2 regions of the Nonomuraea africana genome follow, and region 2 is predicted to be linked to the other one. Evidence: riboswitches for the same ligand, from Rfam matches in the RefSeq annotation. Region 2 holds a riboswitch; the other holds the start of a gene.
What was found. Region 2 has a riboswitch for glycine ahead of gcvT (glycine cleavage system aminomethyltransferase GcvT). Riboswitches for the same ligand answer to the same signal wherever they lie in the genome.
Positions count from the first base shown of each region.

Region 1: it holds a riboswitch for glycine, as region 2 does, so the genes downstream of both, gcvP (aminomethyl-transferring glycine dehydrogenase) here and gcvT (glycine cleavage system aminomethyltransferase GcvT) in region 2, are expected to answer to the same signal.

Region 1 is NZ_JADBEF010000001.1:3,306,552-3,324,644, forward strand. Features, by position in the region: gene H4W81_RS15665 (DedA family protein) at 1-197, opposite strand, end outside; gene menD (2-succinyl-5-enolpyruvyl-6-hydroxy-3-cyclohexene-1-carboxylic-acid synthase) at 337-1,989, opposite strand; gene H4W81_RS15675 (o-succinylbenzoate synthase) at 1,986-2,912, opposite strand; gene H4W81_RS15680 (AMP-binding protein) at 2,962-4,119, shown strand; gene H4W81_RS15685 (hypothetical protein) at 4,169-4,477, shown strand; gene H4W81_RS47245 (RNA polymerase sigma factor) at 4,650-6,059, shown strand; gene H4W81_RS15695 (APC family permease) at 6,095-7,477, opposite strand; gene H4W81_RS15700 (TetR/AcrR family transcriptional regulator) at 7,588-8,199, shown strand; gene H4W81_RS15705 (DmpA family aminopeptidase) at 8,196-9,287, shown strand; gene H4W81_RS15710 (hypothetical protein) at 9,241-9,639, opposite strand; gene H4W81_RS15715 (TetR/AcrR family transcriptional regulator C-terminal domain-containing protein) at 9,767-10,327, shown strand; gene H4W81_RS15720 (DUF5999 family protein) at 10,568-10,765, shown strand; gene H4W81_RS15725 (alpha/beta hydrolase family protein) at 10,770-11,360, opposite strand; gene H4W81_RS15730 (hypothetical protein) at 11,532-11,873, shown strand; gene H4W81_RS15735 (hypothetical protein) at 11,857-12,687, opposite strand; gene gcvP (aminomethyl-transferring glycine dehydrogenase) at 12,846-15,686, opposite strand; glycine riboswitch at 15,831-15,923, opposite strand; gene H4W81_RS15745 (MerR family transcriptional regulator) at 15,955-16,575, opposite strand; gene H4W81_RS15750 (bifunctional nuclease family protein) at 16,769-17,239, opposite strand; gene ftsR (transcriptional regulator FtsR) at 17,515-18,093, opposite strand, start outside.
Region 2 is NZ_JADBEF010000001.1:9,369,242-9,380,741, forward strand. Features, by position in the region: gene H4W81_RS44820 (ABC transporter permease) at 1-1,247, opposite strand, end outside; gene H4W81_RS44825 (ABC transporter ATP-binding protein) at 1,253-1,993, opposite strand; gene H4W81_RS44830 (response regulator transcription factor) at 2,086-2,736, opposite strand; gene H4W81_RS44835 (sensor histidine kinase) at 2,733-3,887, opposite strand; gene H4W81_RS44840 (hypothetical protein) at 4,150-4,719, opposite strand; gene H4W81_RS44845 (hypothetical protein) at 4,748-5,272, opposite strand; gene H4W81_RS44850 (DUF6286 domain-containing protein) at 5,269-5,877, opposite strand; gene H4W81_RS44855 (amino acid deaminase/aldolase) at 5,978-7,165, shown strand; gene H4W81_RS44860 (DUF3618 domain-containing protein) at 7,167-7,496, opposite strand; gene bcp (thioredoxin-dependent thiol peroxidase) at 7,588-8,061, shown strand; tRNA gene H4W81_RS44870 (tRNA-Leu) at 8,152-8,235, shown strand; glycine riboswitch at 8,285-8,382, shown strand; glycine riboswitch at 8,383-8,477, shown strand; gene gcvT (glycine cleavage system aminomethyltransferase GcvT) at 8,511-9,596, shown strand; gene gcvH (glycine cleavage system protein GcvH) at 9,593-9,982, shown strand; gene H4W81_RS44885 (L-serine ammonia-lyase) at 10,040-11,416, shown strand.

The DNA of each region.
Region 1 (18,093 bases), 6.1 Mb from region 2:
CCGACGATCGCCCCCACACTCGCGCACACGCCCACCCAGACCGGACTCACCACGCCCTTGGCCGACAACAGGGCGGAGCTGACCAGGACGATCTCGCCGGGCAGCGGGATGCCCAGACTCTCCAAGCCGATGACCAACCCGACCAGAGCGCAGATCCAGAGCGGCGGGATCGCCTGCAGCCATTCCTCGATATGCATCCGGACACCTTAGCGCCGGCAACCAGCCAAAAGAGGAGAGACACCTGACCGGCGAAGCGACCTCTTTACACGCCGCCATCGAGGCCGCCGAGGGCATGTGGTCGAAGTTCGGCCTGCTCCACCGGCGCCCCACCGGCGGCTAGAGCTGCCTGATCGCCGCCTGGGCGGCGTCCCTCAGCTGCCCGTGCAGCAGCGCGTTCGGCTCCCTGTCGGTCCTGACCTCCACGATCCGCAGCCCCTCGCCCCTGACCGCCTTGGGCAGGTCGGTGATGTCCTCCACCAGCCGGTACGGCGTGCCCGTCGAGGCCGCCACGTACCCGAGATCCACCCCGTGCGGCGTGCCGAAGACCCGCTCGAACGGATCACGGATCGCCGCCTGCGGCAGCAGCGAGAAGATCCCGCCGCCGTCGTTGTTGACGACCACGAGGCACAGGTCGGGCCGCGGCTCCCTCGGCCCGAGGATCAGCCCGTTCTGGTCGTGCAGGAACGTCAGGTCGCCGAGCAGCGCGTAGGAGGGCCCGTTGTGCGCCAGCGCCGCCCCCATCGCGGTCGACACCAGCCCGTCGATGCCCGACACGCCCCTGTTGGCCAGCAGCCGCAGCCCGCGCCTCGGCCGCATCGCCTGGTCGAGGTCCCTGATCGGCATCGAGGACCCGCAGAACAGCAGCGCCCCGTTGGGCAGCGAGTCGGCCAGGTCGCGGGCGACGCGCGGCTCGCTCATCCCGCTGGAGTCGAGCAGCTCGTCGATCGCCGCCCTCGCCGCCGCGTCGGCCCGCCGCCACGAGTGCAGCCACGCGTCGTCGCCCGCCGCCACGGGGATCTCCACCGCCTGCGCCACCTGGGTCGCCGAGCGCGTCGGGTCGGGCCAGCGCGACAGGTCGGTGGAGACGACGATGTGCTCCTGCGCCCTCCGCAGCCATGACAGCAGCGAGCGCGACAACCCGGGACGGCCGAGCGTGACCACGACGTCGGGCTGGTGGGCGTCGGCGAAGGAGGGTGTGCCGAGCAGGAAGTGGTAGGTGGAGATGGCGTGGTCGCCGTACCTGCCCCCGCCGTTGGGCTCCGACAGCACCGGCCAGCCCGCCATGCCCGCGGCGGCCACGTAGCGGCGCACGTTCGCCGCGCCGTCGCCGACCACCAGCACCCCGCGCCTGGTCGGCGGCAGGTGCAGGGCGACGGGCGGCGGCGCCACCCGGGCGCGCACCCACGGCCCCGAGGCGTCGCCGTCGAGCGACTCCACCCACGAGGAGTCGCCGTCGGGAATGAGCGGCTCCCTGAAGGCCAGGTTGAGGTGGACAGGGCCGGGATCGGACGGGCCGAGGGCCCGCTGGTAGGCGCGGCAGGCCAGCGAGCGCCAGTAGGCCACCTGCCCCGGCCGCTCCTCCGGCACCCCGACCTCGGCGAACCACCTGGCCGACCCGCCGAACACCTTCAGCTGGTCGATGGTCTGGTTGGCGCCGGTGCCGCGCAGCTCGGGCGGCCGGTCGGCGGTCAGCACCAGCAGCGGCACCCCCGACTCGCTCGCCTCGATCACGGCCGGGTGGAAGTTGGCCACGGCCGTGCCCGAGGAGCAGATCAGCGCCACGGGCCGCTCGGAGCGGCGGGCCAGGCCGAGCGCCAGGTAGGAGGCCGAACGCTCGTCGATGCGCACGTGCAGCCGCACCCGCGACTCGGCGTGCAGGGCCAGCGCCAGCGGGGCCGAGCGGGAGCCTGGCGCCATCACCACGTCGGTCAGGCCACTGCGGACCAGCTCGTCGACCAGGACCGTCGCGAGCGCCGTAGCCGGGTTCACAGGTCCGCCTCCCGCATCCGCCGCAGCCAGGACGGCGACTCGATCTCGAACTCCGACAACAGCGCAGCGTCCACCGCAGGGCGATCCACTGGCAAGAACCCGTCGACGGGCGTCAGTGAGGGACTCGCCACATCCCCCGACAGCAGCGACATCGTCCCGAGACCGCAGGCGTAGGGCAGCGAGGGCAGGCAGGCCGCCAGCGCGACCCCGGCCGCCAGCCCCACCGACGTCTCCACCGCGCTGGAGACCACCGCGGGCAGCCCGCACGCCTCCACCACCCGCAGCGCGGCCCGCACCCCGCCGAGCGGCTGCACCTTCACCACCGCGATGTCGGCCGCCTCGGCCGCCCTGACCTTCAGCGGATCCTCGGCCCGCCTGATCGACTCGTCGGCCGCGATCGGCACCTCGACCGCCCGCCGTACCGCGGCCAGCTCCTCGAGCGTGGCGCACGGCTGCTCGGCGTACTCCAGGCCGAAGGCGTCGAGCTCCTTCAGGCGGCGCACCGCGGTGGAGACGTCCCACGCGCCGTTGACGTCCACGCGCAGCCGGCCCGAGGGCCCGAGCGCGTCGCGGACCGCCTCGACCCTGGCCAGGTCGTCGGCGAAGGTCTGGCCCCGCTCGGCCACCTTGACCTTCGCGGTGCCGCAGCCCGAGCGCCGGACGATCTCGTGCGCCTGCTCGGGCCCGACCGCCGGGACCGTCGCGTTGACGGGAACGCGCGCGCGCACCGGGGCGGGCCAGCCGTCGAAGGCGGCCTCGCGGGCGCAGGCCAGCCAGCGCGCGCACTCGCGCGGGCCGTACTCGGGAAAGGGGGAGAACTCGCCCCACCCGGCGGGCCCCTCGATCAGGACGCCCTCGCGAACCGTCTGGCCGCGGAATCGGGTGCGCATCGGGATCCGGAAGACCCGTGGCCCAGAACCCATCAACGCACCTTTCCAAGGACCACCGTCTGTCGGCACTAACCTTACGAGCATGTGGAGGAACCCGTCGCATCCGGACCGCCCGTTGCGGGCGCTGGTTCTGCCCCCGGGACCGCGGCTTTTCGCGGCGATCGAGGCCGCGCTGTCCGGCGAGGGACCCGCCGTCCTCCCCCTGTCTCCCGACCACTCCGAGGTCGCGCTGCGGACGCTGCGCCCGACGGAGATCGAGACCCCCGAAGGCGTACGGCAGGCCGGCGGCCCGGGCGTCCCCGGCGACGTCGCCGTCGTCATCGCCACCTCTGGCAGCACGGGCACCCCCAAGGGCGTCATGCTGACCGCCGCCGCGCTCAGGACCTCGGCCGCCTCCTCCCTGCGCCGTCTCGAGGCCTCCCCCGGCGACCGCTGGCTGTGCTGCCTGCCGCCCTCCCACGTCTCGGGCCTGCAGGTGCTGGTCAGGTCGCTGCTCAGCGGCACCGACCCGATCATCCACGAGCGTTTCGACCCCGCCGCCGTCGCCGTCTCCGGCGCCGAGCACGTCTCCCTGGTCCCCACCCAGCTGCACCGCCTCATGGAGCGCGGCGCCGATCTGAGCGTCTTCCGCACCATCCTGCTCGGCGGCGCCGCGGCCAGGCCCGGCCTGCTGGAGGCCGCGAGGGAGGCGGGGGCGAAGATCGTCACCACGTACGGCAGCAGCGAGACCAGCGGCGGCTGCGTGTACGACGGCCGCCCCCTTTACAATGTAGATCTCAAGATTCGCGACGACGGCCGGATCCTCGTCTCCGGGCCCGTCCTGTTCTCCGGCTATCGCTTCGGCGCGGCCGGGGCGCCCCTGGAGGGCGGCTGGTTCGTCACCTCCGACCTGGGCTCGATCGAGAGCGGCAGGCTCACGGTGCTCGGCCGCGCCGACGACGTCATCAACACCGGCGGCGAGAAGGTGGTGGCCGCCTCCGTCGCCGCGGTGCTCGCCCGCCACCCCGAGATCGCCGATGTGGCCGTCGTGGGCCGTCCCCATCCCGAATGGGGCGAGGCCGTGGTCGCCGTGATCGTCCCGCGGGATCCCGCCACCGTGCCGACCCTCGACCAGCTGCGCGCCTACTCCCGAGACCGGCTGCCCGCCTACGCCGCCCCGCGCGAACTGCGGCTCTTGTCCGCACTTCCACTGCTGCCGAATGGTAAAACCGATCTCGCCGCCCTTCGGACCGGAACCTGAGGCCCGCCGGATGCGTCTTATAGGAGCAGCTGGAAGTTAGGAGCCCTTCATGAACCAACCCCGCAAGATGTGGGTGTCCGCGGCGGCTGTCGGCGTGATCGTCGTCGGCGGCGTCTCCGTCGCGGCGGCCGCTTCGGCGGGCAGGCTCGAGAAGGTGAGTCAGGAGACGAAAGTCGTGGTCACCCCGACACCGTCCAGCCGGCCCGCGGAAGGACAGGAACCAGACGAGGTCGTTTCCCACGAGGTCGGCCAGGACCCGCAGGAAGCCGCCGACTACTGGACGGAGACCCGCATGGAGGAGGCCGAACCGATGCCCATGCCGGAGGTGAACGGCCAGCTCAACGACGTGGACGACTAGGGCGTCCATGCTCTTGGGGCGGCCGCCGAATCCGGCGGGCCGCCCCTTTTTTCATCTGGCACGGGAACAAAATGCGGCAGATGACGTTATTGATACTGGTGCGCCGAGCGGCCGACGCCGCCCCACCACAAACTTTCGACTGACTGCGACTCCGTATGGAGGAGGTGTCCTCATGCCCCGAACCGCCGTGGCGACCTCGCCTGCCACCCTCGACCAGCTCCTTGACCGAGGGCGAGCTCAGGGTCACCTTTCCCTCGCGGAGCTGCGGGAGGCTTTTGCCGTAGCCGGGATCAGCCCCACCGAGGGACGTTCGATCCTGCGCGAGCTCACCGAGGCCGGGGTGAGCCTCGCCGCCGAGAACGAGCCCTCGCTCGGCAAGAAGGTCCCGGCCCCGAAGAAGGCGACCACCACGCGCAAGAAGACCGCTGCCACCAAGACCACCGGCAGCAAGACCACCGGCACCAAGACCGCCGCCAAGAGCGCCGCCGCCGCGACCGCCACGGCCGGCACCGCCGAGGCGGCCACGAAGACCGCCGACGAGGCCGCGCCGGTCGAGCAGGCCGACCAGCCCGCTCCCGACGAGGTCGACGCCCCCGAGGACCTCCAGCTGAACGCCGAGGACGCCGAGCTCGAGCAGGAGCAGGAGCAGCTCGACCTCGACGACAACCAGTCGGTGATGGGCGACTCCGTCCACACCTACCTCAAGTCGATCGGCCGCCGCACGCTGCTGACCGCCGCCCAGGAGGTCGACCTCGCCAGGCGGATCGAGGCGGGCCTGTACGCCGAGTACAAGCTCGACAGCGAGCCTGACCTCACCCCGGCCCGGCGCGCCGACCTGGAGATGGTGGTCGAGGACGGCAGGCGGGCCAAGGACCACATGCTCGAGGCCAACCTGCGCCTGGTCGTCTCGGTGGCCAAGAAGTACACCGACCGCGGCATGGCCCTGCTCGACGTCGTGCAGGAGGGCAACCTCGGCCTCATCCGCGCGGTGGAGAAGTTCGACTACACCAAGGGCTTCAAGTTCTCGACGTATGCGATGTGGTGGATCAGGCAGGCCATCCAGCGTGGCTTCGCCGACTCGGCCCGCACGATCAGGCTGCCCGTCCACGTGCTGGAGATGCTGTCGAAGCTGTCGCGCATCGAGCGTGACATGCACCAGCGCCTCGGCCGTGAGCCCACGCCCGAGGAGCTGGCCGTCGAGCTCGACAAGACGCCCGACCAGATCGAGGAGCTGCTGCGCACCAGCCGCCAGCCCATCTCGCTCAACGCCACGATCGGCGAGGACGGCGAGACCACGATCGGCGATCTGATCGAGGACGTCGACTCCCCCGAGGCGTCGGAGATCGTCGACCGCCAGCTGCTGGGCGACCAGCTGCGCGGCGTGCTCGACAACCTCTCGCCGCGCGAGGCGCGCATCATGGCACTGCGCTTCGGCCTGGTGGACGGCAAGCCGCACACCCTCGACGAGATCGGCAAGCACCTCGGTCTCACCCGTGAGCGGATCCGCCAACTGGAGAAGGAGTCCCTCTCCAAGCTGCGCCACCCGAGCAACACCCGCCCGCTGCTCGACTGGGCGAGCTGACGAAGAGCCCCGGCCACGGCCGGGGCTCTTCGCGTTCAGTCGCCGGGCACGGGGTCGGGCAGGGTCCACCGCTCGCCCCTGCGCGGATGCAGGTAGAAGCGGTAGTAGAGCAGGCCGAGCCCCAGGATCGCCACCGTCACGCCCAGCGGCACCCAGTCCGAGACGATCGTCTCGTACGCCACGTAGGCCATCGCCGCGAGCACCGCGACCGGCGCGAGCGGCCACAGCGGCATCCGGTAGGCCGCGCGATCGGTCAGTCCTCTGGCCCTGCCGACCAGGGCGGCCAGCGCGACCACGGCGTAGACCACCACCAGGTTGGCCCCCGTTGCGATGATCAGCGCGTCGAGCGGCACGAACACCGCCGCTACCACCGCCAGCGCGCCCATCACCAGCGTCGCCGCCACCGGCGTCCGCAGCCCGGGATGCACCCTGGCCAGCGGCCGGCCGATCACGTCGGGCCACGAGCCGTCCCTGGCCGCCGAGTACAGCAGCCGGCCCGCCTGGATCATGATGGCGATGACCGCGTTCACGATGGCCAGCGCGATCGCCAGGCTGACCACGGTGTCGACGACCCGGCCGCCACGGGAGAGCAGGAAGTGGCTCATCGGCGCGTCCGAGGCCAGCAGGCCGGCGAGATCAGGCGTGCCGAGGAGCACCGCGACCACGGGCACCAGTTCGGCGGTGACGGTGACGGCGAGGGAGAACATGATCGCCCTGCCGATGGTCCGGCCCGCCTGCCTGGTCTCCTCGGCGAAGTAGACCGCCGTGCCGTACCCGTTGTAGGCGAACAGCGCGGTGGCGGTGTAGGTGGCGATGAGGCCCCACGAGGCGGCCTCCAGGCCGCTCGGGCCCGTGGTCTGCGGGGTCCACAGCACCGACAGCGGCTGCTCCACGTGGGCGAACCCGAGGACGGCGAGCACCACCAGCGCCAGCAGCTCCAGCAGCAGGAACAGGCCGGTCAGCCAGGCGTTGGCCCGGATGTTCAGGACCGCGACGAGCGTGGCCAGCACGACCACCGCGACACCCACCCAGGTGCCCGACAGGGCCTGCCAGACCAGGCCGAGGTAGTCGCCGGTGCCAAGGGCGATCACCGCGACGATCAGCACGTTGCCCACCATGCTCAGGGCGAACATGGCGAACCCGAGGGGCCTGCCGAGGACGCGGGCGGCGAAGGCGTACTCGCCGCCCGTCACGGGATAGGCGCTGGACAGTTCCGCGTAACAGAAGGCCATGAAGACGCCCACCAGGGCGCCCAGGGCCAGCGCGACGGCGGAGGCGCCGCCGATTCCGGCGATGATGGCGGGGACGATGATGAACACGCTCGAGGCCGGGGTCACCGACGAGAGCGTGATGAGCACGTTCTCCTTGAAGGTCAGCGAGCGGGAGAGATCCTGGGCGTACGTGGGGGGCGCGGCCATGTGACATCCCTGATGCCGAGGTGAGTTCTTTGGCACGTCAGCCAAAATCATCACTATGCCGCATGTCAAGGCCCTTGCCACATTTGGCCAGGATGCCAAAGAATGGGGATGTGGCCAGACCGAGAAACCAGGCGGCGCGACGCGAGCAGCTCGTCGCCGCCGCGACCAGAGCCGTGCGCAGGCACGGCCTGCACCAGGTGCGTGTGGCGGACATCGCCGACGAGGCGGGCGTGGCCAGGGGCTCGGTGCACTACTACTTCCGCGATCTCGACGAGCTGCTGCGCAGCGTCTACCAGCAGGCCGGCGAGCGCTTCTACACCGCGAGGATGACGGCGGCGGCCGCGCTGCCCGACGCGCGGGACAAGCTGGTGGAGTCGATCGAGCACGGCCTGCCGGACGGCCCCGACGACGAGCTGGCGGTGGTCCTCTACGAGTTCTCGATGGTCAGGGACGACCCCGTCTTCAGCGCGCTGTCGCAGAGCCTGTATGACAGACAGGTGGCGATGTACGCGGCCATCCTGGAGGTCGGCGCGAGCCAGGGCCACTTCACCATGGCCGCGCCGGTCCTCGACGTGGCCGCCAACCTCGTCGCCCTCGAGGACGCCTACGGCCTGCACATCGTCAGCCGCAACGCCTCGCTCCCCCGCGAACGCACCCTCGACCTGCTGCTGAGCTACGCACGCATCGCGACCCGATGCGAAGACCTGAGGAGATCCGGATGAGAGCCCGCGACCTGCCGATCACCCTGGACGGTCGTCCAGGGCGCTGGAACGCGATCACCGACGTGCCCGGCGTCGAGGTCGGCTACGTGACGCTGACCGAGAGCGGCGCCCGCACCGGCGTGACCGCGATCCTGCCGAGGGGCAGGGCGGCCGTCGGCGTGCCGTGCGCCGCGGCCAGTCACTCGTTCAACGGCAACGGCGAGATGACCGGCACCACGTGGATCGAGGAGATCGGCGCGCTGACCCTGCCCGTCATGATCACCAACACGCACGCGGTGGGCACCGTGCACCGAGGCGTGGTCGACTGGGTGGCCGACCGCCATCCGGCGCTGGCCGCCCAGTGGCTGCTGCCCGTGGTCGCCGAGACCTGGGACGGCTATCTCAACGACATCAACGCCCCCCATGTCCGGCTCGAGCACGCCGCGCAGGCCATCGAGGCCGCCGCGACGGGCCCGGTGGCCGAGGGCAACGTCGGCGGCGGCACCGGCATGAACTGCTATGCGTACAAGGGCGGCTCGGGCACGGCCTCACGCCTGGTCGAGCACGGCTCCGACACCTACACCGTGGGCGTCTTCGCGCAGGCCAACTTCGGCAGCCGCCACGAGCTCACCATCGCGGGCCACAGGGTGGGCCACCGGCTGCTCGACGACAATCCGATGGAGACCACGAACTGGTTCGCCCCCTCGGGCGCGGGCTCGGTCATCGTCGTCGTGGCGACGGACGCGCCGCTGCTGCCCGGCCAGTGCAAGTCGCTGGCCCGGCGGGTGCCGATGGGCCTGGCCCGCACGGGCACCACGGGCAGCCACTTCTCCGGCGACATCTTCCTGGCCTTCTCCACGGCCAACGAGGGCGCCCTGACCAGCGGCTTCACCGTCGCGGACGACTACCAGAGCCTGCGTTTCGTGCCCTGGGGCCGGATGGACCCCTACTACACCGCCGTGGTGCAGGCGGTGGAGGAGGCCGTGCTCAACGCCCTCATGGGGGCGGAGGAGATGACCGGCAGGAACGGGCACCGCTCGCCCGCCCTGCCGGTCGCCACGCTCATCGAGCTGCTGGAACAGGACGGGGCAGGCGCGGGATCCCGGTGAGCCGGTTCTCCTCGCGCAGCGTGCGCAGCCGGTCGACCTCGGCGGTCCACATGGCGCCCTTGGGCGTCGCCTTGGCCCTGCGGCGGGCGAGCCTGTCGTCGTAGGCCTTCACGCCGAACGTCGCCCGCTGGCCCGCCTCGGCGGCGCGCAGCGCGTCGGTGAGCGCCTTGTCGAAGTGGAGGCCGGCGGCGCGCAGCTCCATCTCGGGAGCGCCCGCGGCGCGCAGCTCGCGCACCACCGCCTCGGCCTGCCTGGCCTTCGCGAGCAGCTCAGGGAAGCTCTTGGAGATCTCCTGGTCGGCGTGGAAGCGCACCTCGGCCTCACGGCTCACACGCGGACGGAAAAACGCCATCGGACAGCTCCCTTTCACTCGTTGCCAGCGGTAGCGTACGCGGTCCGCGGGTCGAACACCCACTCGGGGCGGACACGCCGGGGTGAAGAGGGTGACCGCCTTTACAAAGTATGGCAAGCTGATCTCCATGCCGGCCAAGCGACCGCCCGTCCCGCTGTCCCGCGAGCGCATCATCGACGCCGCACTCCACATCGCCGACGGCCAGGGCCTGCGCAGGCTGACCATGCGCAGGCTCGGCGACGCGCTCCAGGTGGAGGCCATGGCCATCTACCACCACCTGCCCCGCGGCAAGGAGGCGCTCATGGACGCGCTGGCCGAGCACGTCACCGCGATCCAGGTCGATCCGGCCACCACCTGGCAGGAGACGGCCAGGCTGTGGTGCAGGGCGCAGCGTGAGGCGCTCAGGGAGCATCCGGGGGTGCTCGCGCTCGCGCTGACCAAACCTCCGAAGGGGGCCACGGCCATCGCCATCATGGAGCAGACTGAGCAACTGACCGACGCGGGGCTCAGCGACGCCGCCGAGGCCGTCCGCACCCTGCGGGCCTTCGTCTTCGGCAGCGTCGCGGTGGAGGTCCAGCAGTCGGGGTGGGCCGATCCCGAACGCGACACCTGGACCCGTCGCGACGACAGGGCCGACGCCGACTTCGAACGCGGCATGGAGGCGATGCTGCGGGGGCTGGGCGGGTAATCGAGGGTTTACCACTCCGTCGGCGTGTCGAAGTTGGACCGTTATCTTGCATAAGGCACCCTGTGTCATAGGTCACACGATCCGAACCACCCGGGGATCCTCCTTGAATCGTCCTAACGGGCTATGTCGGAAACTGTGACGCACGCCGCACACTTGGCGCAGAATACGAAACAGCCCGAGCCGCTCCCCCCGCCACTTCCAGGCATGGGAGCCCACCCAAGAGATATCGGAGGCACGCCGATGTGCCCGCACGACCCGGCCTGTCCGGCTGCTGAGGCGCCCGACCGCGAGGCGGCACGCACCCTCGCGTCCCATCCCGAGCAGGGATGGAGCCTTCTGTGCAACGGTGTGGTCCTGTTCGAGGACACCGGGGAGCTGCTGCCCAGCGGTGACGTGATCGCCCCGCACCGGCCGCATCCCCTGGTCGGCGCAGCCTGAGCCCTCAGTAACGCCCCGCGAGCCAGTCGGCGACCACCTCGCCGACCTTCGCGGGGTCCTTCTTGAGATCGTGCCCCTCGCCCCGCAGCACAACCAGGCGTGCGGCGTCGGCGGCGTCGGGCACGCCGAAGGGATCCCGGTCCCCGTTCACCACCAGCACGTCGACCCCCGCGGCGCGCAGTTCGTCGGCGCGCGACTTCTCCGGCTTGCCCGGCGGGTGCAGCGGGAATGCCAGCGCCACCACCGCGTCGGCGCCCACCGCCCGAGCCGTACGGCAGGCCACCCTGGCCCCGTTGCTGCGGCCGCCCTGGACGATCGGGAGCCCGGGATGGCGCTCGCCCAGCTCCTTCAGCACCGCGATCCACGCCTCGTCCTGCCGCGCGGGCGAGCCGGGGGCCCTGGCCCCCGCCCTCCTGAACGGCTGCGTCACTCTGGCCACCGTGGCGCCCATCTCCAGCGCGGCCGCGCGGACGGCCAGCAGATCGGGCGCGTCGACCCCGCCCGCCGACCCGTGCGTGAGCACCAGCAGCAGCCTCGGCCCCGCGGCCACGTCGACCTCGGCCAGCGCCGCCCCCCGCGGCGTCATGATCTCCATTCGTCCACGGTAGCCGGGGCCGGCCGGTCCGCCCGCACCGCCCCGCGGACGGCGCTCCAAAGCCCGGCCTCCCGGAAAACACGGCCTCTCGGAAAACACGGATCTTGAGAAGGACGGGTTTCGTTCCGGGGGAGGATGGCAGTGATCCCCAGGACGTGCGACATTGGCTGCATGTCTGACATCCACGACGACCTGCGCGCGACGCTGGAGACCCGCAAGCACCTCGGCCCCGACTACGAGGCCGCGCTCGTCGAGTCGTTCGTGGCCAGGCTCGACGCGACCATCGCCGAGCGCGTCAGGGCGGAGGTGGACGCCCAGCGGCCCGCCAAGGGCAAGAAGAACAAGAGCAACGGCGGCGGGCCCATGGTGCCGATCGCGCTCGGCTCGATGGGCATGGCCATCCCGCTGTCGGCCATCGCCGGCGGTCAGGGATTCCTCGGTCTGGCCCTGGTGTGGATCGGCATCGTCGTCATCAACGTCGCCGCCGCGGTCGCGGTCATGCGCCGGGACTGAGCGCGTCGCGCTCGATGCGGAGCCTGACCTGCTCGGCCAGCTCCTCGTCGGCGTGCGAGAGGCCGTAGGCCCAGACCCGTTCGGCGTCGTCGGCCCTGCCCCGCAGCGGCAGCGTGCGGGCCAGCAGCTCGATTGCCAGCGAGGTGGATTCGGCGTCCGCGCCGCCGCCTGCCGCCGCCTCCTCCACCACGCCGGCGAACTCCGCGCACGCCAGCTCCAGGTGCGCGATGCCGAGCAGCACCCGCAGCCGCCCCGCGTGGGCGCCCTCGGCCAGCGGCAGGCTCTCGACCAGCACCGCTGCCGCCTCGCCCGGCTCACCGCGCTCCAGCAGCAGCTCGGCCAGCTCCTGCGCGGCCCGGCAGCTCAGGTCGGGGTCGCCGACCGAGATCGCCGCCCGCAGCTCCCGCTCCGCCTCCTCGTCGCCGTCGGCCAGGCGGGCCAGCGCCAGGTGCGCCAGCGGCAGGTAGGCGGCCGTGCCCACGCCCAGGACGGCCTGCCAGGCTCCCCTGGCCTGCTCGTCCTGGCCGTCGCGCTCAAAGCCGCGCGCCAGGTGGCAGGCGGCCTGCGCGGCGTACTCGGGATGCCCGGTGGCCAGCGCGGCCCTGGCCGCCGACCTGGCTCCCTCGAGGTCGCCGCGCTCCTCGAGGACCACGGCGAGCCCCACGGCCGCCTGCGCTGTGTCCTGCCCCTCGGGGTCGGCGGCCAGCCGGGTGAAGATCTCGGCGGCGGCCTCGAGATCTCCGCTCTCGGCGAGACGACGGGCCTGTTCGAGCGGGCCGGTGTTCAGCTCGGTGTCGAGTTCGGGGGACGTCAAGAAGGCTCCTTCGACGGTGATCAACGCCGAGCCTAACGATTTCGCGCCGCCGCGTCGCCTGACATGACTATCCTGAGTGCGGCTGTTGGCCGCCGCCCGACCAGCCGAATGCCGAACGTGCGGCCTCCCCGCAGGGAAACCGCACGTCACAGCGCTGGTCAGTCCTCGTACGCCGACAGGGGCGGGCAGGCGCACACGAGGTTGCGGTCCCCGTAGGCCTGGTCGATCCGCCGCACCGGCGAGAAGTACTTCCCGTCCCTCAGCTCCGGCACCGGGTAGGCCGCCTCGGTCCTGGTGTAGGGGTGCGTCCACTCGTCGGCCACCAGCGACTCCGCGGTGTGCGGGGCGTTGCGCAGCGGGTTGTCCGTCCTGTCGTACGACCCGTCGGCCACCTTGGCGATCTCGCCGCGGATGGCGACCATCGCCTCGACGAACCGGTCGAGCTCGGCCAGGTCCTCGCTCTCGGTCGGCTCGATCATGAGCGTGCCCGCGACGGGGAAGGACATGGTCGGCGCGTGGAAGCCGTAGTCGATGAGCCGCTTGGCGACGTCGTCGACGCTGACCCCCGTCTCCTTGGTGATCTGCCGCAGGTCGATGATGCACTCGTGGGCCACCAGCCCGCCGCGCCCGGTGTAGAGCACCGGGTAGTGCGGGGCCAGCCGCCTGGCGAGGTAGTTGGCCGACAGGATGGCCTGCTCGGTGGCGGCCTTGAGGCCCTCGCCGCCCATCATCCTGACGTAGGCCCAGGAGATCGGCAGGATGCCCGCCGAGCCGTACGGCGCCGCCGAGACGGGGCCGACCGGCGAGCCGTTGTGCAGCGGGTGGCCGGGCAGGTAGGCGGCCAGGTGGCCGCGGACCGCCACGGGGCCCACGCCGGGGCCGCCGCCGCCGTGCGGGATGCAGAAGGTCTTGTGCAGGTTCAGGTGCGAGACGTCGGCGCCGAACTCGCCGGGCTTGGCGAGGCCGACCAGGGCGTTGAGGTTGGCGCCGTCGACGTAGACCTGGCCGCCCGCGGCGTGGACCTTGGCGCAGACCTCGGTGATCGTCTCCTCGTAGACGCCGTGGGTGGACGGGTAGGTCACCATGATCGCGGCGAGCTGCTCGGCGTGCTTGGCGATCTTGGCGTCGAGGTCGTCGAGGTCGACGTTGCCGTTGTCGTCGCAGGCCACCACGACGACCCGCATGCCCGCCATGACCGCGCTGGCGGCGTTGGTGCCGTGCGCGGAGGAGGGGATGAGGCAGACGTCGCGGTGGGTGTCGCCGTTGGCTCGGTGGTAGGCGCGGATGGCCAGCAGGCCGGCGAACTCGCCCTGCGAGCCCGCGTTGGGCTGGATGGAGACGGCGTCGTAGCCGGTCACCTCGGCCAGCCAGCCCTCGAGGGTCTCGACCAGCTCGACGTAGCCGCCCGCCTGCTCGACCGGCGCGTACGGGTGGATGCCCGCGAACTCCGGCCAGGTGATGGGCTCCATCTCGGTGGTGGCGTTGAGCTTCATCGTGCAGGAGCCGAGCGGGATCATCGACCTGTCGAGCGCGATGTCCTTGTCCTGGAGCCTGCGCAGGTGCCGCAGCATCGAGGTCTCGGAGTGATGGGTGTGGAAGACCGGGTGGGTGAGGTAGTCGCTCTCGCGCGCCAGCCCCTCGGGCAGCGCGTCCTCGGCGACCAGGTCGGTCAGCGAGACGTTCACGCCGAAGGCGGCGGCGACCTGCTCCAGGTGGGCGAGCGTGGTCTTCTCGTCGCAGGCGACCGAGACGTGGTCGGCGTCGGCCTGCCAGAGGTTGACGCCGCGCTCGGCGGCGGCGGCCACCACCTGGGCGGCCCTGCCCGGCACGCGGGCGAGGACGGTGTCGAAGAAGCCGTCGTGGACGACCTCGACCCGGCCGGCGCGCAGCGCCTGCGCGAGCGTCACGGCCATGCGGTGGGTGCGCCTGGCGATGCGGCGCAGCCCCTCGGGGCCGTGGTAGACGGCGTACATGCCCGCGATGACCGCGAGCAGCACCTGGGCGGTGCAGATGTTGCTGGTGGCCTTCTCACGGCGGATGTGCTGCTCGCGGGTCTGCAGGGCCAGCCGGTAGGCGGGGTCGCCGTCGGCGTCGACGGAGACGCCGACCAGGCGGCCGGGCATCTGCCGCTGCAGGCCCTCGCGGACCGACATGTAGGCGGCATGCGGCCCGCCGAAGCCGAACGGCACGCCGAAGCGCTGCGAGGAGCCGATCGCGATGTCGGCGCCGAGCTCTCCCGGGGCGGCGACGAGCGTGAGCGACAGCAGGTCGGCGGCGGCGACCACCAGGGCCCCGGCCGCGTGCGCCCGCTCGGCCAACGCGCGGAAGTCGCGCAGGCGGCCCGAGGTGCCCGGGTACTGCACCAGCACGCCGAAACACTCGGGCAGCTCGCCCTCGAGGTCGCTCTCCACGAGCGAGATGCCCAGCGGCTCGGCCCTGGTGGCCAGCACAGCCTTGGTCTGCGGGAGGGCGTCGGCGTCGACGACGAAGACGTCGCTCTTCGACCTGCCCGCCCTGCGCGCCAGCGTCATCGCCTCGGCCGCGGCGGTGGCCTCGTCCAGCAGGGAGGCGCCGGCCACGTCGAGACCGGTGAGGTCGGAGACGACGGTCTGGAAGTTGAGCAGCGCCTCGAGGCGGCCCTGGGAGATCTCGGGCTGGTAGGGCGTGTACGCGGTGTACCAGCCGGGGTTCTCCAGCAGGTTGCGGCGGATCACGGCGGGCGTGATCGTGTCGTAGTAGCCCAGGCCGATCATCGAGGTCAGCACCTGGTTGCGGTCGGCCAGCGCCCGCAGTTCGGCGATCACCTCGGTCTCGCTCGCCGCGACGGGCAGGTTGAGCTGGTCCTTGGCCCTGATGGCCTCGGGCACCGCCACCGCCACCAGGTCGGCGACCGATTCGAAGCCGACCGCCTCCAGCATCCTGGTCTGCTCGGCGTCGGAGGGCCCGATGTGACGGGTCGCGAAAGGCGGCGCAGCGAGGTCGCTGAGGGGCTCGGTCATGGAACTGCCTCCCAAGGCTGGTGGAGAGCGCGGGCGTATGCCGGGTCTCCCCCTCTGTCATCAACCTGAGAGGTTCGCCCGCGCACGCGGGCTTGCACCGTCGGTGAGGCGCGCCTGGCGGGCGTGCCTGCTTTCCAGAGTTGCCTCACCCGAGCGGTACAGGGTGCCTGAGAGATTCCGGGGAGGGTTGCTCCTTCGGCGCCCCGGCTTTCCCGGGGACTCTCCCGCACGGGGTCGTCAGCATCTCCAGGCTACCAGCGATCGCGCGTCAGCCCAGTCGCCGGGCCCTCCTGCGCTGGGCCAGCTCATCAGCGGGGTGGTCGGCCGGGACGCTGTCCTCGACCGCCGCCCGTTCCCCCGGCAGCTCCGCGAGCGATCCCTCGACCTCGCGCCAGACCCTGCCGAGCGCGATCCCGAACACTCCCTGACCGCCCTGCAGCAGGTCGATGACCTCGTCGGCCGAGGTGCACTCGTAGACGCTCACTCCGTCGCTCATCAACGTGATCCGGCTCAGGTCGCCGACGCCCCTGTCGCGCAGGTGCTGGACGGCGGTGCGGATCTGCTGCAGCGACACGCCGGTGTCGAGGAGCCGCTTGACCACCTTGAGCACCAGGATGTCGCGGAAGCTGTAAAGACGCTGGGAGCCCGAGCCCTGAGCGGCTCTTATCGTGGGCTCCACCAGGCCGGTGCGCGCCCAGTAGTCCAACTGCCTGTAGGTGATGCCGGCCGCCGCGCAGGCCGTCGGGCCGCGATAGCCGATGTCGCCAGGCAGAGTCGCGGGCTGCTCGTCGAAGAGCAGGCCCTGCTCCCCGGCACGCTGGCGCGCACTCTCGCGCCGCACCGGGTCTTCCTGGCCGGCCGTCTTTCCCTCGCCGCTGCTGACCGCCACGCGGACCTCCGGCTTTCTCTCATCCCGTGGTCTGATCTGGGGGTTCGTCAATAACAACCACAGGTTTCACTTGCACCGTAGGACCGTGACCATCCGCAGTCAACGATCCGGCTCGGCGCGTCGTGAAGCGTAAATGCAGTGAAATACCGACCCCAGGTGTTGGCCAAGGGTTCGGGCGCTCACAGAGGGAGTCCTACCCGGCCCGTCCGAAGTCCTCGGGCGTGATGTTGTCAAGGAACTCCCTGAACTTCTCCACCTCATCCTCCTGGTCATCAGGGATGACCACCCCTGCCTCCTGGACGACCTCCTCGCTGGCGAAGATCCGCGCACCGGTGCGCAGCGCCAGGGCGATGGAGTCGGACGGGCGCGCGGAGACCTCCACGCCGTTGGAGAAGACCAGGTCGGCGAAGAAGATACCGTCACGCAGCGCGACGATGTTGACCGCGCGCAGGCCGACGCCCAGCGCGCTCAGCACGTCGCGGAACAGATCATGAGTCAACGGCCTCGGCGGTGGCTCCTCCGCCTGCGCGAGCGCGATGGCCGTGGCTTCGGTCATTCCAATCCAGATCGGGAGAAACCTCTCCCCTTGCGCCTCCTTGAGCAGAACGATCGGCTGATTTGTAGGCATTTCGACGCGAACGCCCACTACCTCCATCTGCAACACGGGCTGCTCCGAATTCCACTGACCGGTGGCCCCTAGGGGGCTCCGCAATAGTTTGGCCGCTCTTCCGCAATTCAACGTAACACCCGGCGGGCGTGGAATGTCCCCTGCCCCGTGGCGTCGCGGACAACCTACCTCGCCTCCCGCTCCTGGTCAGCTCGCTCGGCGGGATCGGCGCTCCCGGCCGTGAGATGCGGGGTTCAGCGGGCCACGAAGCGGCCTCGAATCGGCCGCGAAGGGGCGGGGAGGGGCGCGGGTCAGGCGCCGGCAGGGGCGGGTCAGCCGCGCAGGACGGCGCGCACGGCCGTGCGCAGCAGTGCCGCGTGCAGCTCGAGCAGCCGCCCCGACAGCTCGCGCGCCACCTCGTCGGCCTCGCCGATGGCACCGGGCGCCCGGCGCTTGAGTATGGGGGCGACGCTCTGCTCGACCAGTCCCGCCTCGCGCTCGGCGGCGGCCTTGACCGCGCGCAGGTGCCTGGCGTGCAGGCCGTAGCCGGCCAGGGCGCCGACGCTGCGGGCCACCTTCAGGGCGTCCTCGTCGTAGCGGCGGGCGACCGGCGCGAGCAGGCCGTAGTCCTCGAGCTCGGTGAGGGTCTCCTCGTCGAGGCCGCTGGCCTCGAGCAGCTCGGCGCGGCTGAGCCGCACCTCCTTGGCCTCGGGCACGGCGCGCGGACGGCCGAGCTCCTCGGCCATCTTGTCCTTGATGACCCGCAGCGGCAGGTAGTGGTCGCGCTGCTCGGTGAGGATGAAGCGCAGCTGCTCGACGTGCATGTAGGTGAACTTGCGATACCCCGAGGGGCTGCGCTCGGGCTCGATCAGCCCCTCGCTCTCCAGGAACCGGATCTTGGAGACGGTGAC
Region 2 (11,500 bases):
TCGCCGGGCTCCATCATCACCGCCGAGACGGTGGCGCCGATTCCGGCCAGGAACAGGAACCCGGCCAGCAGCACGCGGATCAGACCGGTCCTGAAGGTCTGCTCCTCCACCTGGGCGCGCAGCGCCGCGATCGGCGCCACCCCGGTCGCCGAGCGGGCCGGCAGCAGCGCCGCGCCCACCGTCACGACCAGGCCGATGAGCAGGCCGATCGCGATCGTCCTGGGCGCGAGCGTGGCGGCCAGACCGGTGGGCAGCGGCGCGTCGAACGCTCCGAGCAGGGCCATGGCGCCCGCGCCCAGACCGTAGCCGACGGCCAGGCCGAGCACCGAGGAGAGCAGGCCGACGACCACCGACTCCATCAGGATCGAGCCGAACACCTGGCCCCTGGTCGCGCCGATGCAGCGCAGCAGCGCCATCTCCTTGGTGCGCTGGGCCACCAGGATGTTGAAGGTGTTGTAGATGACCAGCGCGGCGACCAGCATCGCGATCAGGCCGAAGATCAGCAGGCCCAGCGTGATGAACTCCAGCTCGACGCCGTTGGCGGCCGACAGCGCTTCGGCCAGCTCGGTGCCGGTCTTGACCTCGTAGCCGCCGCCGAGGGCGGTGGCGATGCTCTGCTTGAGCGCGGCGGGATCGGCGCCCGCCACGTCGATCTCGCGGTAGCCCTTCTCTCCCGTCATGAGCTTCGCGGTCGCGGCGGTGAACCCGACCGCTCCCGTGTAGCCGAGTTCCTGGTCGAGACCGACGTCGAAGAGGCCGACGAGTTCGAAGTCGTGCCTGGCGCCCTTGTGGTCGAGCACGGTGACGGTGCCGCCCACCGTGAAGCCCTGCGCCCTGGCGGTGTTAGTGTCCACGATCGCCTCGGCGGCGCCCGCGGGGGCGGTGCCCTCGGTGATCGTCGTGCGGTCGCTGACGGAGATCGCGGAGGTGGGCAGGTCGCCGACCGCCTTGCCGTCGCCGCCCAGCAGCGGCGCGCTGCCGCGCACCAGGCCCTGCGCGCCGGTCACGCCGTCGAGCCCGCGCACCTTCTCCAGCACCTCGTCCGGGAGCCGCTTGCCCTCGGCCGGCAGGACGGCGACCGCCACCTTGCCGGCGTCCGCCGTGACCTTCTGCAGGAATCCGGCCTGGATGGTGTCGGTGAGCACGAACGTGCCGGCGATGAAGCCCACCCCGAGCGTGATCGCCACGGAGGTGAGCAGGAGGCGCAGTTTGTGCGCCCTGAGTCCGGCGAGAGTCGTCTTGATCAACGGACTCAGGCCTCCAGCTTCATCAGGGTGTCGAGGACCGTCTGCGGGGTGGGCTGGGAGATCTCGGTGACCAGCTCGCCGTCGCGCAGGAAGACGACCCTGTCGGCGTAGGCGGCGGCGACCGGGTCGTGGGTGACCATCACGATCGTCTGGCCCAGCTCCCGCACGCTGGTGCGCAGGAAGGAGAGCACCTCGGCGCCGCTGCGCGAGTCGAGGTTGCCCGTGGGCTCGTCCGCGAAGATCACCTGCGGCTTGCTGATCAGCGCCCTGGCGACGGCCACGCGCTGCTGCTGGCCGCCCGACAGCTCGGTCGGCTTGTGGCCGAGCCGGTCGCGCAGCCCCACGGTCTGGATCACCCGGTCGAACAGGACCTGGTCGGCCTGCCGTCCGGCGATCTCCAGCGGCAGCCTGATGTTCTGCTCGGCGGTCAGCGTGGGCAGCAGGTTGAAGGCCTGGAAGATGAAGCCGATCCGGTCCCTGCGCAACAGCGTGAGCTGCTTGTCGCTCAGCCCCGTCAGCTCGACGTCGCCGATCGACACGGCGCCCGAGGTCACCGTGTCCAGCCCGGCCAGGCAGTGCATCAGGGTCGACTTGCCCGAGCCGGACGGGCCCATGATCGCGGTGAAGGCGCCGGTGGCGAACGCGACGTCCACCCCGCGAAGGGCGTGCACCTGCGCGTCGCCGAGGCCGTAGGTCTTCGTCACGTCCCTGGCCACGACGGCGGGCGGGGCCTGGGTGAATGTCATGTTCGTTGTCACGCAGATCACGCTAGGTGCGCGGAACGGGCATTCCGTGGGCCTTGAGGACGGACTTCGTGTCACACCTCAGATGACCCGGGTCAGCCTTTCGGCCGATCCGCCGGCACGATCAACCCCGCCTCGTACACGTAGACCACCACCTGCGCCCTGTCGCGCAGCTCGAGCTTGGCCAGCACCCTGCCCAGGTGCGTCTTCACCGTCGCCTCCGCCAGGGCGAGCCGCTCGGCGATCTCGGTGTTGGACAGCCCCCTGCCCACCAGCAGCATGACCTCGCGCTCGCGCGCGGTCAGCAGGCTGCCGTCGGGCAGCCGGTCGGTGGTGAGGTGCGCGCCGAACCGCTCGAGCAGCCTGCGCGTGGCGCTCGGCGCCATCACCGCGTCGCCGTTGTGCACCGAGCGGATCGCGCTCACCAGGTCGGAGGGCGGCACGTCCTTCAGCAGGAAGCCCGACGCCCCCGCCTTGATCGCGGAGTAGGCGTACTCGTCGAGGTCGAAGGTGGTCAGGATCAGCACCTTCGGCCCGTCGATCCTGCGGGTGGCCTCGACGCCGTCCATGACGGGCATGCGCACGTCCATCAGGACGACGTCGACGTCGGTGGTCTCGAGCCGCTCCAGCGCCTGGAGGCCGTCGCCCGCCTCGGCCACCACCTCGATGTCGGGCTGGGCGGCCAGCACCATCTTGAACCCGGCCCGCAGCAGCTCCTGGTCGTCGACCAGCATCACCCTGATCATGCCGCGACCGGCAGCCTGGCCAGTACCTCGAAGCCGCCGCCCGGCCGGGGCGCGGCCTGGACGGCTCCGCCGTACATGGAGACGCGCTCGCGCATGCCGAGCAGACCGTGTCCGTCGGGGCTGCGCGGTGCGGCGGCGCCCCTGCCGTCGTCGGTCACGCGTACCACGAGCTCGTGCATGCCGTACTCCATCTCCACCAGGGCGCGCGCCCCTGGGCCGCCGTGTTTGAGGGTGTTGGTCAGAGCCTCCTGGACGAGCCGGTAGATCGCCAGCTGCTCGCCCTCCGGCAGCTCCTGCGGGACGCCGGTCACCCGCAGGTCCACCGGCAGGCCCGAACCGCGCACCAGCTCCTCCAGCTGCGCGAGCCCCGGCTGCGGGGTGTAGTCGGCGGCGCCCGAGCCGTCCTCCCTCAGCACCCCGACCATGCGCCGCATCTCCGCCAGCGCCTGCCTGCCGGTCTTCGAGATCGCCCGTACGGCCCTGCGCGCCTGCTCGGGATCGCTGTCGATGGCGTAACCCGCCCCGTCGGCCTGGACGATGATCACGCTCACGTTGTGCGCGACCACGTCGTGCAGCTCCCTGGCGATCCTGGCCCGCTCGGCGGCGGCGGCCATCCTGGCCTGCTGGTCACGCTCACGCTCGGCCCGTGCCGCCCGCTCCTCCAGGCCTTCGAGGTAGCGGCGGCGGGTGTTGGCGTACAGGCCGGTGAGCCAGATCGTGAGCGTGAAGACCGTGCAGCCGAAGAACATGCTGAAGGTGACGGAGTCCCAGTGCACGAGGGCCAGGAAGACGCCCAGCTCCGCCACCAGGCCGGCGGCGAGCGCCCATCTGAACGGGCACCTGGTGGCCACGGAGTAGAGGGCCACCAGCACCGCGGCGTTGGCGGGAAAGGCGTCGACGGCCGCCAGCCACTGGAAGAAGCTGATCAGGGAGACGATCGCGAACACCACGCGGGGGTGGCTGCCCCGCCAGAACAGCGGCACCAGCAGCGCCGTCGACAGCGCCAGATAGCCGGCGAGGCCGAGGGGAGCAAGGACGGGGGCGGTGTAGCTGGTGGCGGTCATGACGCACAGCCCGATCAGCGGCATCAACCACAGGGCGTCCACGACCATGGGGTGGCGCTGGGACCAGGCGCGAATCTTGCCGAACACGCCCATCACTCTATGGAAGGCCGCACTGTCCCTCCTTCCCCCTGGAGGTGGAGGCCGGTGTACGACCCAGGTCGCACGCCACGTTTACGCGGTGTTTATGGGCTATGCGGCATTGTTCGGCAGTGGGAGCGCCCTCTGGGGCGAGTAAAGGGAGATCGTGATGGCGGATCATGATCACGCCGCTGGGTCGCGCGGTGAAGAGGAAGCACCGCGCGACCCAGACCCTGAGAGCGCCCCACCATCCGCTTCCAGGTGAGGCCCCCTACCGGCAGACGCCCACGGGACGGCCCGAGACGGGATCGAGGTCGACCCCGATCGGAGCCTCGTCGGGCAGGTGCACCTCCACCCTCCCCGCGCCGGCCCACCGGATCAGGTGGAGCTCGTCCTGCTCGATCTCGAAGCCGGGACAGTCGAGCGGCCACTCGCGGCTGAGCAGCCCCTCGTCCGAGCGGACGCTGAGCACGACGCTGGAGTCGAAGAAGCGCGGTTGCTCCTGCACGCGCACGCTGAACCTGCCAGGGCCGTCCACGAAGCCCATCTCGGTCGGGACGAGGACGGACCACCTGAACCCGATCTGGAGCCAGCAGAGGATGCCCACCACCGTCACGGCCACGACCACGGCTCTGGCCCAGCCGACGGGCCGCACCAGCTCCCTGACGCCCAGGCCGCCGAGCAGGATCGCGGTCACTCCGAGGAGCACGGGGTGGAAGAGCGTGTCGTTGAGCAGGACGAGATCGGTGTCGGCCAGCAGGGTGACGGCGACCGTGGAGCCGAGGACGAAGGCCACCGAGAGGTGGACGAGGGCCGGCACGGGCCTTCGGGACAAGGGCATGAGGACATGCTGCCAGCGCACCCGATCTTCATGAACCCCTTCGCGGGTTCGCGGGTCCGCGGCGGACGTGGAGGCGCACCAGCGCGCCCATGCCCTCCGCGCCCACGTCACGCCTGATCCTGCCGACGATCTCCTTGTCCAGCTTGCCGACCAGCGCCCCCACGTCGGCGGTCGCGGGGCAGGTCACCGCGATCCGCATCCGGTCGCCGCCCACCACCCGCACCTTGGTACGGCTGATGCCCTCCATGTCCTTGAGGCCGACGCAGAGCAGCGCCGTGCCCGTGCCGGAACGGTGGCCGAGACGGCCCCAGCCGAGCGCCATGAGCAACCACCTGACGGTGACCATGGCGGCCAGGACCAGCGCCAGCGCGCCCGCCCACGAGATCCACGGGTGGGCGGCGAGGTAGGCGGCGACGTCGATGTCCAGGACCCTGGCTTCCTTGGCCTGGGGCAGCCGTCCCGTGCCGCGCAGGAAGGTGTAGGCGCCGCCGCCGAGCAGGACGACGCCCACGACGGACAGGCCGATCCTGTTGCCCGCGTACTGCCGCATCATCGACTCCTCCTGCGCAGCCGCACCACGACCTCGCCCGCGCAGATCGCGCCCAGCCCGTTCAGCCGGTCGCCGACGGCCGTGCCGGTCCTGCGCAGCATCGCGCCCGTGCGCTCGGCGTCGGAGATGACCGTGACCTCGATCAGGCGGCGGCGCAGCCGTACCCTGACGCTCTGCACCCCGTCGACGTCCTCGGCGACGGTCCTGAGCGTGCGCCGCAGTCCCGATTTGGTGATGCCGATGACCAGCCGGGGATCGGAGGTCTCCAGCGCCACCAGCCTGGCCCGGCCCGGCAGCACCGCGAGCCCGAGCAGCACCAGCCCCAGTGCCCCGGCGACCAGCGCGCCGGACAGCAGGGTCGGATGCGACCACCGGGTGTCGGCGGCCAGGCTCGCCACCTTGTTGATCGGCATCACGCCGAGCCTGCCGCCCAGCAGCGCGGCGACGACCTCGGCGGCGGTCAGCGAGAGGGCTGCCGCCACCGTGGCGGCGACCGCGACGCCTGCGGGGGTTCGTGCGGGTTTGAGCACTCTCGCCGCCCTGCGGCGGGGCGTGTCCCTTTCGGTCAGGGTGGCTCCGCCAGGCAGGAGCTCCTGGAGTGTTGTCATCACACCGTCCAGAGGTACAGGGGCATGCCCGGCCATAAAGCCTTCCTCGCCGCCGGTTTGCGGGATCTTTGCTGGCTAGTATCGGTATTACGCTGCTGATATGGACGACCGCCAGCGCTACGACCGGGCCACCGCCGAGCTCGATCCGCCCTTCGCGATTCTCGACATGGAGGCGTTGCGGGCCAACGCGGAGAGCCTGGTCCGCAGGGCGGGCGGCAAGCCCATCAGGGTCGCGAGCAAGTCCGTCAGGTCGCGTCCGGTGCTGGAGCGCATCCTGGCCATGGAAGGCTTCCGCGGCGTGATGGCCTTCACCCTGCCCGAGGCGCTGTGGCTGGTCTCCTGCGGCTTCACCGACGTGCTGGTCGCCTACCCGACGGCCGACCGGGCGGCGCTGGCCCGGCTCGCCGCTGCCGAGCACGCCGCGCGCGAGATCACCATCATGGTCGACTCCGCCGAGCACCTCGACTTCATCGAGTCGGCCGTGCCGGTGAACAGGCCGCCGCTGCGCCTCTGCGTCGACGTCGACGCCGGTTACGTCGCCTTCGGCGGGCGCTTCCGCGCGGGTGCCCTCCGCTCGCCGGTGCGCGAGCCCGCGCACGCCGCCGACGTGGCGGCCGACATCGCCAAGCGGCCCGGCTTCAGGCTGGTGGGCCTCATGGCGTACGAGGCGCAGATCGCCGGCGTGGGCGACGACCCGCCGGGCAACGCGGCCTTCGCCCGCGTCATCAGGCTGATGCAGGCCCGCTCGGCCAGGGAGCTGATCATACGGCGCGGCCGCGTCGTCAACGCCGTCAGGCAACTGGCCGACCTGGAGTTCGTGAACGGCGGCGGCACCGGCAGCGTCGACCGTACGGTCAGGGAGAAGGCGGTCACCGAGGTCGCGGCGGGGTCGGGCTTCTTCCACCCGAGGCTCTTCGACTTCTACCGCCGCTTCAGCGGCCGCCCCGCCGCGCTGTTCGCGCTGCCGGTGGTCCGCCGTCCCGCGCCGGACGTGGTCACCGTGCTCGGCGGCGGCTACCTGGCCTCGGGGGCGCCGGGGCCCTCGCGGCTGCCCCAGCCGTACCTGCCCGCGGGGTTGCGCTACTCGGCCGACGAGGGCGCGGGCGAGGTGCAGACACCGCTGCTCGGCCAGCCCGCCGAAGACCTGCGCGTGGGCGACAGGGTGTGGTTCCGCCACGCGAAGGCGGGCGAGCTGTGCGAGCGTTTCGCCGGCCTGCTGCTGGTGGAGGGCGACAAGGTCGTCGAGGAGGTCCCGACCTACAGGGGCGAGGGCAAGACCTTCCTCTGACTCAGCCTCGCCTGCGCCTCTTCCACAGCACCAGCGCCGCGCCGATCACCAGCACGGCGCCCACCGCGATCAGCGCGGGCCCGAGGCTGGGCTGCTCGTCCTCCCACAGGTCGTCGGGGTTGTCGCCGAAGCGCACCGGCCGCGGCGTGACGCCCACGATGTCGCCGACCGACGACACGAAGTGCTCGGCCCTCGACTTGACCTCTTCCACGCCGCGCTGGGCGACGCGCTTCGGGCTCACCCGGTCGGCGATGGCGTCGACGGTCTGGGCGAGCTCGGCACGCGTGCGCGCGATCCGGCGCTCCAGCTCATCGGGGTCGGTGTCGGCCATGGCTCTCCTCTCTCAGGTGATCAGTCTGTCAGGTCGCGGTGCCGGACGGCACAGCGGGCGAGGGGTAGGTTGGGCCCTCTAAGGAGGACCCGTGACCGAAACCAAGCTCCAGCCCGGCGACGCCGCGCCGGACTTCTCGCTACCCGCAGCCGACGGCGGCGCCGTCTCCCTCGACGCCTTCCGTGGCAAGCGCGTCATCCTGTACTTTTACCCCGCCGCGATGACGCCTGGGTGCACCAAGCAGGCGTGCGACTTCCGCGACAACCTGGGCCGGCTCACCGACGAGGGTTTCGTCGTGCTCGGCGTGTCGAAGGACAAGACCGACAAACTGGTCAAGTTCGTCGAACGGGACGCGCTGACCTTCCCGCTGCTGTCCGACCCCGACCTCGAGGTGCACAAGGCGTACGGCGCGTACGGCACGAAGAAGCTGTACGGCAAGGAGGTCGTCGGGGTGATCCGCTCGACCTTCGTGATCGACGCCGACGGGAAGATCGAGCAGGCGCTCTACAACGTGAAGGCCACGGGACACGTGGCCGGGCTGAAGAAGAAGCTCGGCCTCGCCTGAGGCCTGCGATCAAGCCCGCCCCTTCGGCGGGCTTGATCGCAAACGAGTATCTCCGCCGCCGCCCTGGGCGCTATTCTGAGCGGGAGTTGCGCGGGCGTGGCGAAATAGGCATACGCGGCAGGTTTAGGTCCTGTTGGTGGAGACACTGTGGGGGTTCGAGTCCCCCCGCCCGCACCTTTCCCTTGCTGGCCGAATCCGTACTAGGCTGGCCCCCAGACACCGTTGAACCCACGCGGGAGAGCGTCCTGGCAGCCGGCCATGACCCCTGAAGGAGCAAGCCCTCCCCGCGAACCTCTCAAGGCAAAGGACCGCGTGGGCCAGGTGACCTCTGGAAAGCAGGCCTGTGGGCCTCGCCGAAGGTGAAAGTCCGGCAAATTCGGGCGAAGCTCTCAGGCACCGATGACAGAGGGGGAGGATCCTGGCATCCGACCCATTCTGAGGTGCGCACCATGTCCCGACCGACGCCGCTGCGAGACATCCACGAGAGTCTCGGCGCCACGCTGACCGACTTCGCCGGCTGGCTGATGCCGCTCCGCTACGGCAGCGAGTCCGCCGAGCACAACGCCGTCCGCGAGCGGGCCGGGCTGTTCGACCTGTCGCACATGGGGGAGATCTTCGTGACCGGGCCGCAGGCGGGCCAGGCGCTCGACTACGCCCTCGTCGGCCACCTCTCGGCGCTGGCCGTCGGCCGCGCCCGCTACACGATGATCGTGAACGAGCAGGGCGGCGTGCTCGACGACCTCATCGTCTACCGGCTCGGTGACGAAGAGTTCATGGTGGTCGCCAACGCCTCCAACTACCCGATGGTCGCCGCGCGGCTCACCGAGCGCGCCTCCGGCTTCGACGCGGCCGTCGAGGACCGCTCCGACCAGTACGCTCTCATCGCCGTCCAGGGCCCCAAGGCCCAGGAGATCCTGGCCACGCTCACCGACGCCGACCTCGAGGGCCTGAAGTACTACGCGGGCCTGCCCGGCACCGTCGCCGGCGCCGAGGCGCTGATCGCCCGCACCGGCTACACCGGCGAGGACGGCTTCGAGCTGTTCGTCGCCAACGCCGACGCCGCTCCGCTGTGGCACGCGCTGACGAAGGCCGGCGAGCCGTACGAGTTGCTGCCCGCCGGGCTGTCCAGCCGCGACACCCTGCGCCTCGAGGCCGGCATGCCGCTGTACGGCAACGAGCTCAACTCCTCGCTCACGCCGTTCGACGCCGGCCTCGGCCGCGTGGTGAAGTTCGACAAGCCGGGGGACTTCGTCGGCAGGGCCGCGCTGGAGCCCATCAAGGATGTTCCGCCGCGCCGCCGCCTCGTCGGCCTGGTCGCGACGGGCCGCCGGGTCCCGCGTCACGGGTACCCGGTCACCAAGGACGGTGTCGTGGTGGGCGAGGTGACCAGCGGCGCCCCGTCGCAGACCCTCGGTAAGCCGATCGCGATGGCGTACGTGGACACTGGGATAGAAGAAGGTCTGGCCGTTGACATCCGGGGCAGCCAAGAGGCTGTGGACCTGGTGGAGCTGCCTTTCTACAGGAGGAACAAGTGAGCACCATCCCTGACGACCTGAGCTACACCAAGGAGCACGAGTGGGTCGCCGGACTCGACGACGGCCTGACCGTGACCGTGGGCATCACCGCCTACGCGGCCGAAGCGCTGGGTGACGTGGTCTACGTGCAGCTTCCCGAGGTCGGCGCCACCGTCGAGGCGGGCGACTCGATCGGCGAGGTCGAGTCCACCAAGTCGGTGAGCGAGATCTACGCCCCGGTCAGCGGCGAGGTCGTCGAGGTCAACCAGGCCGTCGTGGACAAGCCCGACCTGGTCAACAGCGAGCCGTACGGCGAGGGCTGGATGTTCCGCGTCCGCCTTGAGGGCGACCCCGAAGACCTGCTGAGCGCGGAGGAGTACACCGCGCTCACCTCTGGCGACAACTGACACACTCCGCCGGGGTCCAGCCAGGACCCCGGCATGTCCGAGAGTTGGGCTGCATCAATGGCGATCAGCGTCTTCGATCTCTTCAAGATCGGTATCGGCCCGTCGAGCTCCCACACCGGCGGCCCGATGGCCGCCGCGCACAAGTTCGCCCGCGGCCTGCGGGCCGACGGGCTGCTGGAGCGGACCGCCCGCGTCGAGGCCATCCTGTACGGCTCGCTCGGCCTGACCGGCAAGGGCCACGGCAGTGACAAGGCCGTCCTGCTCGGCCTGTCGGGCGACAAGCCCGAACTCGTCGACGTCGACACCGTCGAGGCCCGGCTGGCCGAGATGCGCCAGGCCGGCCGCATCACGCTGATGGGCGAGCACGAGATCCCCTTCGTGGTGGGCCAGGACCTGGTCTTCGAACGCAAGATCTCGCTGCCCGAGCACCCCAACGGCATGCGCTTCACCGCTTTCGCCGCCGACGGCGCACCGCTGCGCGAGAAGGTCTACTTCTCCGTCGGCGGCGGGTTCGTGGTCGACGAGAACGCCACCGGCGCCGACCGGATCAAGCCCGACGACACCGTGCTGCCCTACAGCTTCACCACCGCCGAGGAACTGCTCAAGCACTGCTCCAACACCGGGTTGTCGATCTCGGGGCTGATGCTGGAGAACGAGAAGGCCTTCGGCCGCACCGAGCAGGAGATCCGCGAGGGGATTCTGACGTTGTGGCGGGTGATGTCGGAGTGCGTGCGGCGCGGCATCGCCAAGGAGGGCGTGCTGCCCGGCGGGCTGCGCGTCAAGCGGCGGGCGCATCAGTTGCATCGCAAGCTGCAGGCCGAGTCGGCCGAGCGGGATCCGTTGCACGCGATGGACTGGGTGGGCCTGTACGCGCTGGCGGTCAACGAGGAGAACGCGGCGGGCGGGCGCATCGTCACCGCGCCGACCAACGGGGCGGCGGGCATCATCCCGGCGGTGATGACCTACTGCGCGAGGTTCGTGCCGGGCTTCGACGACGACGGGGTGGTCCGCTTCCTGCTGACGGCGGCGGCGATCGGGGTGTTGTTCAAGGAGAACGCCTCCATCTCCGGCGCCGAGGTGGGCTGTCAGGGCGAGGTCGGCTCGGCGTGTTCGATGGCGGCGGCGGGGTTGACGGAGGTGCTGGGCGGCACGCCGGAGCAGGTGGAGAACGCCGCGGAGATCGGCATCGAGCACAACCTCGGGCTGACCTGTGATCCGGTGGGCGGGCTGGTGCAGATTCCGTGCATCGAGCGCAACGCGGTGGCCTCGATCAAGGCGATCGCGGCGGCGCGGATCGCGATGCGGGGCGACGGGCAGCATTTCGTGTCGCTGGACAAGGCGATCAAGACGATGCGCGACACGGGGCGCGACATGCTCGACAAGTACAAGGAGACCTCCCGCGGCGGCCTGGCGGTCAACGTCATCGAGTGCTGAAAGGCGTCGTCCTCACAGGGGGGCGCTTCGCGCCATGGGGTCCGGGCCGTGACAGCCGGGCCCCGGCGAGGGAGAACCCTCGCG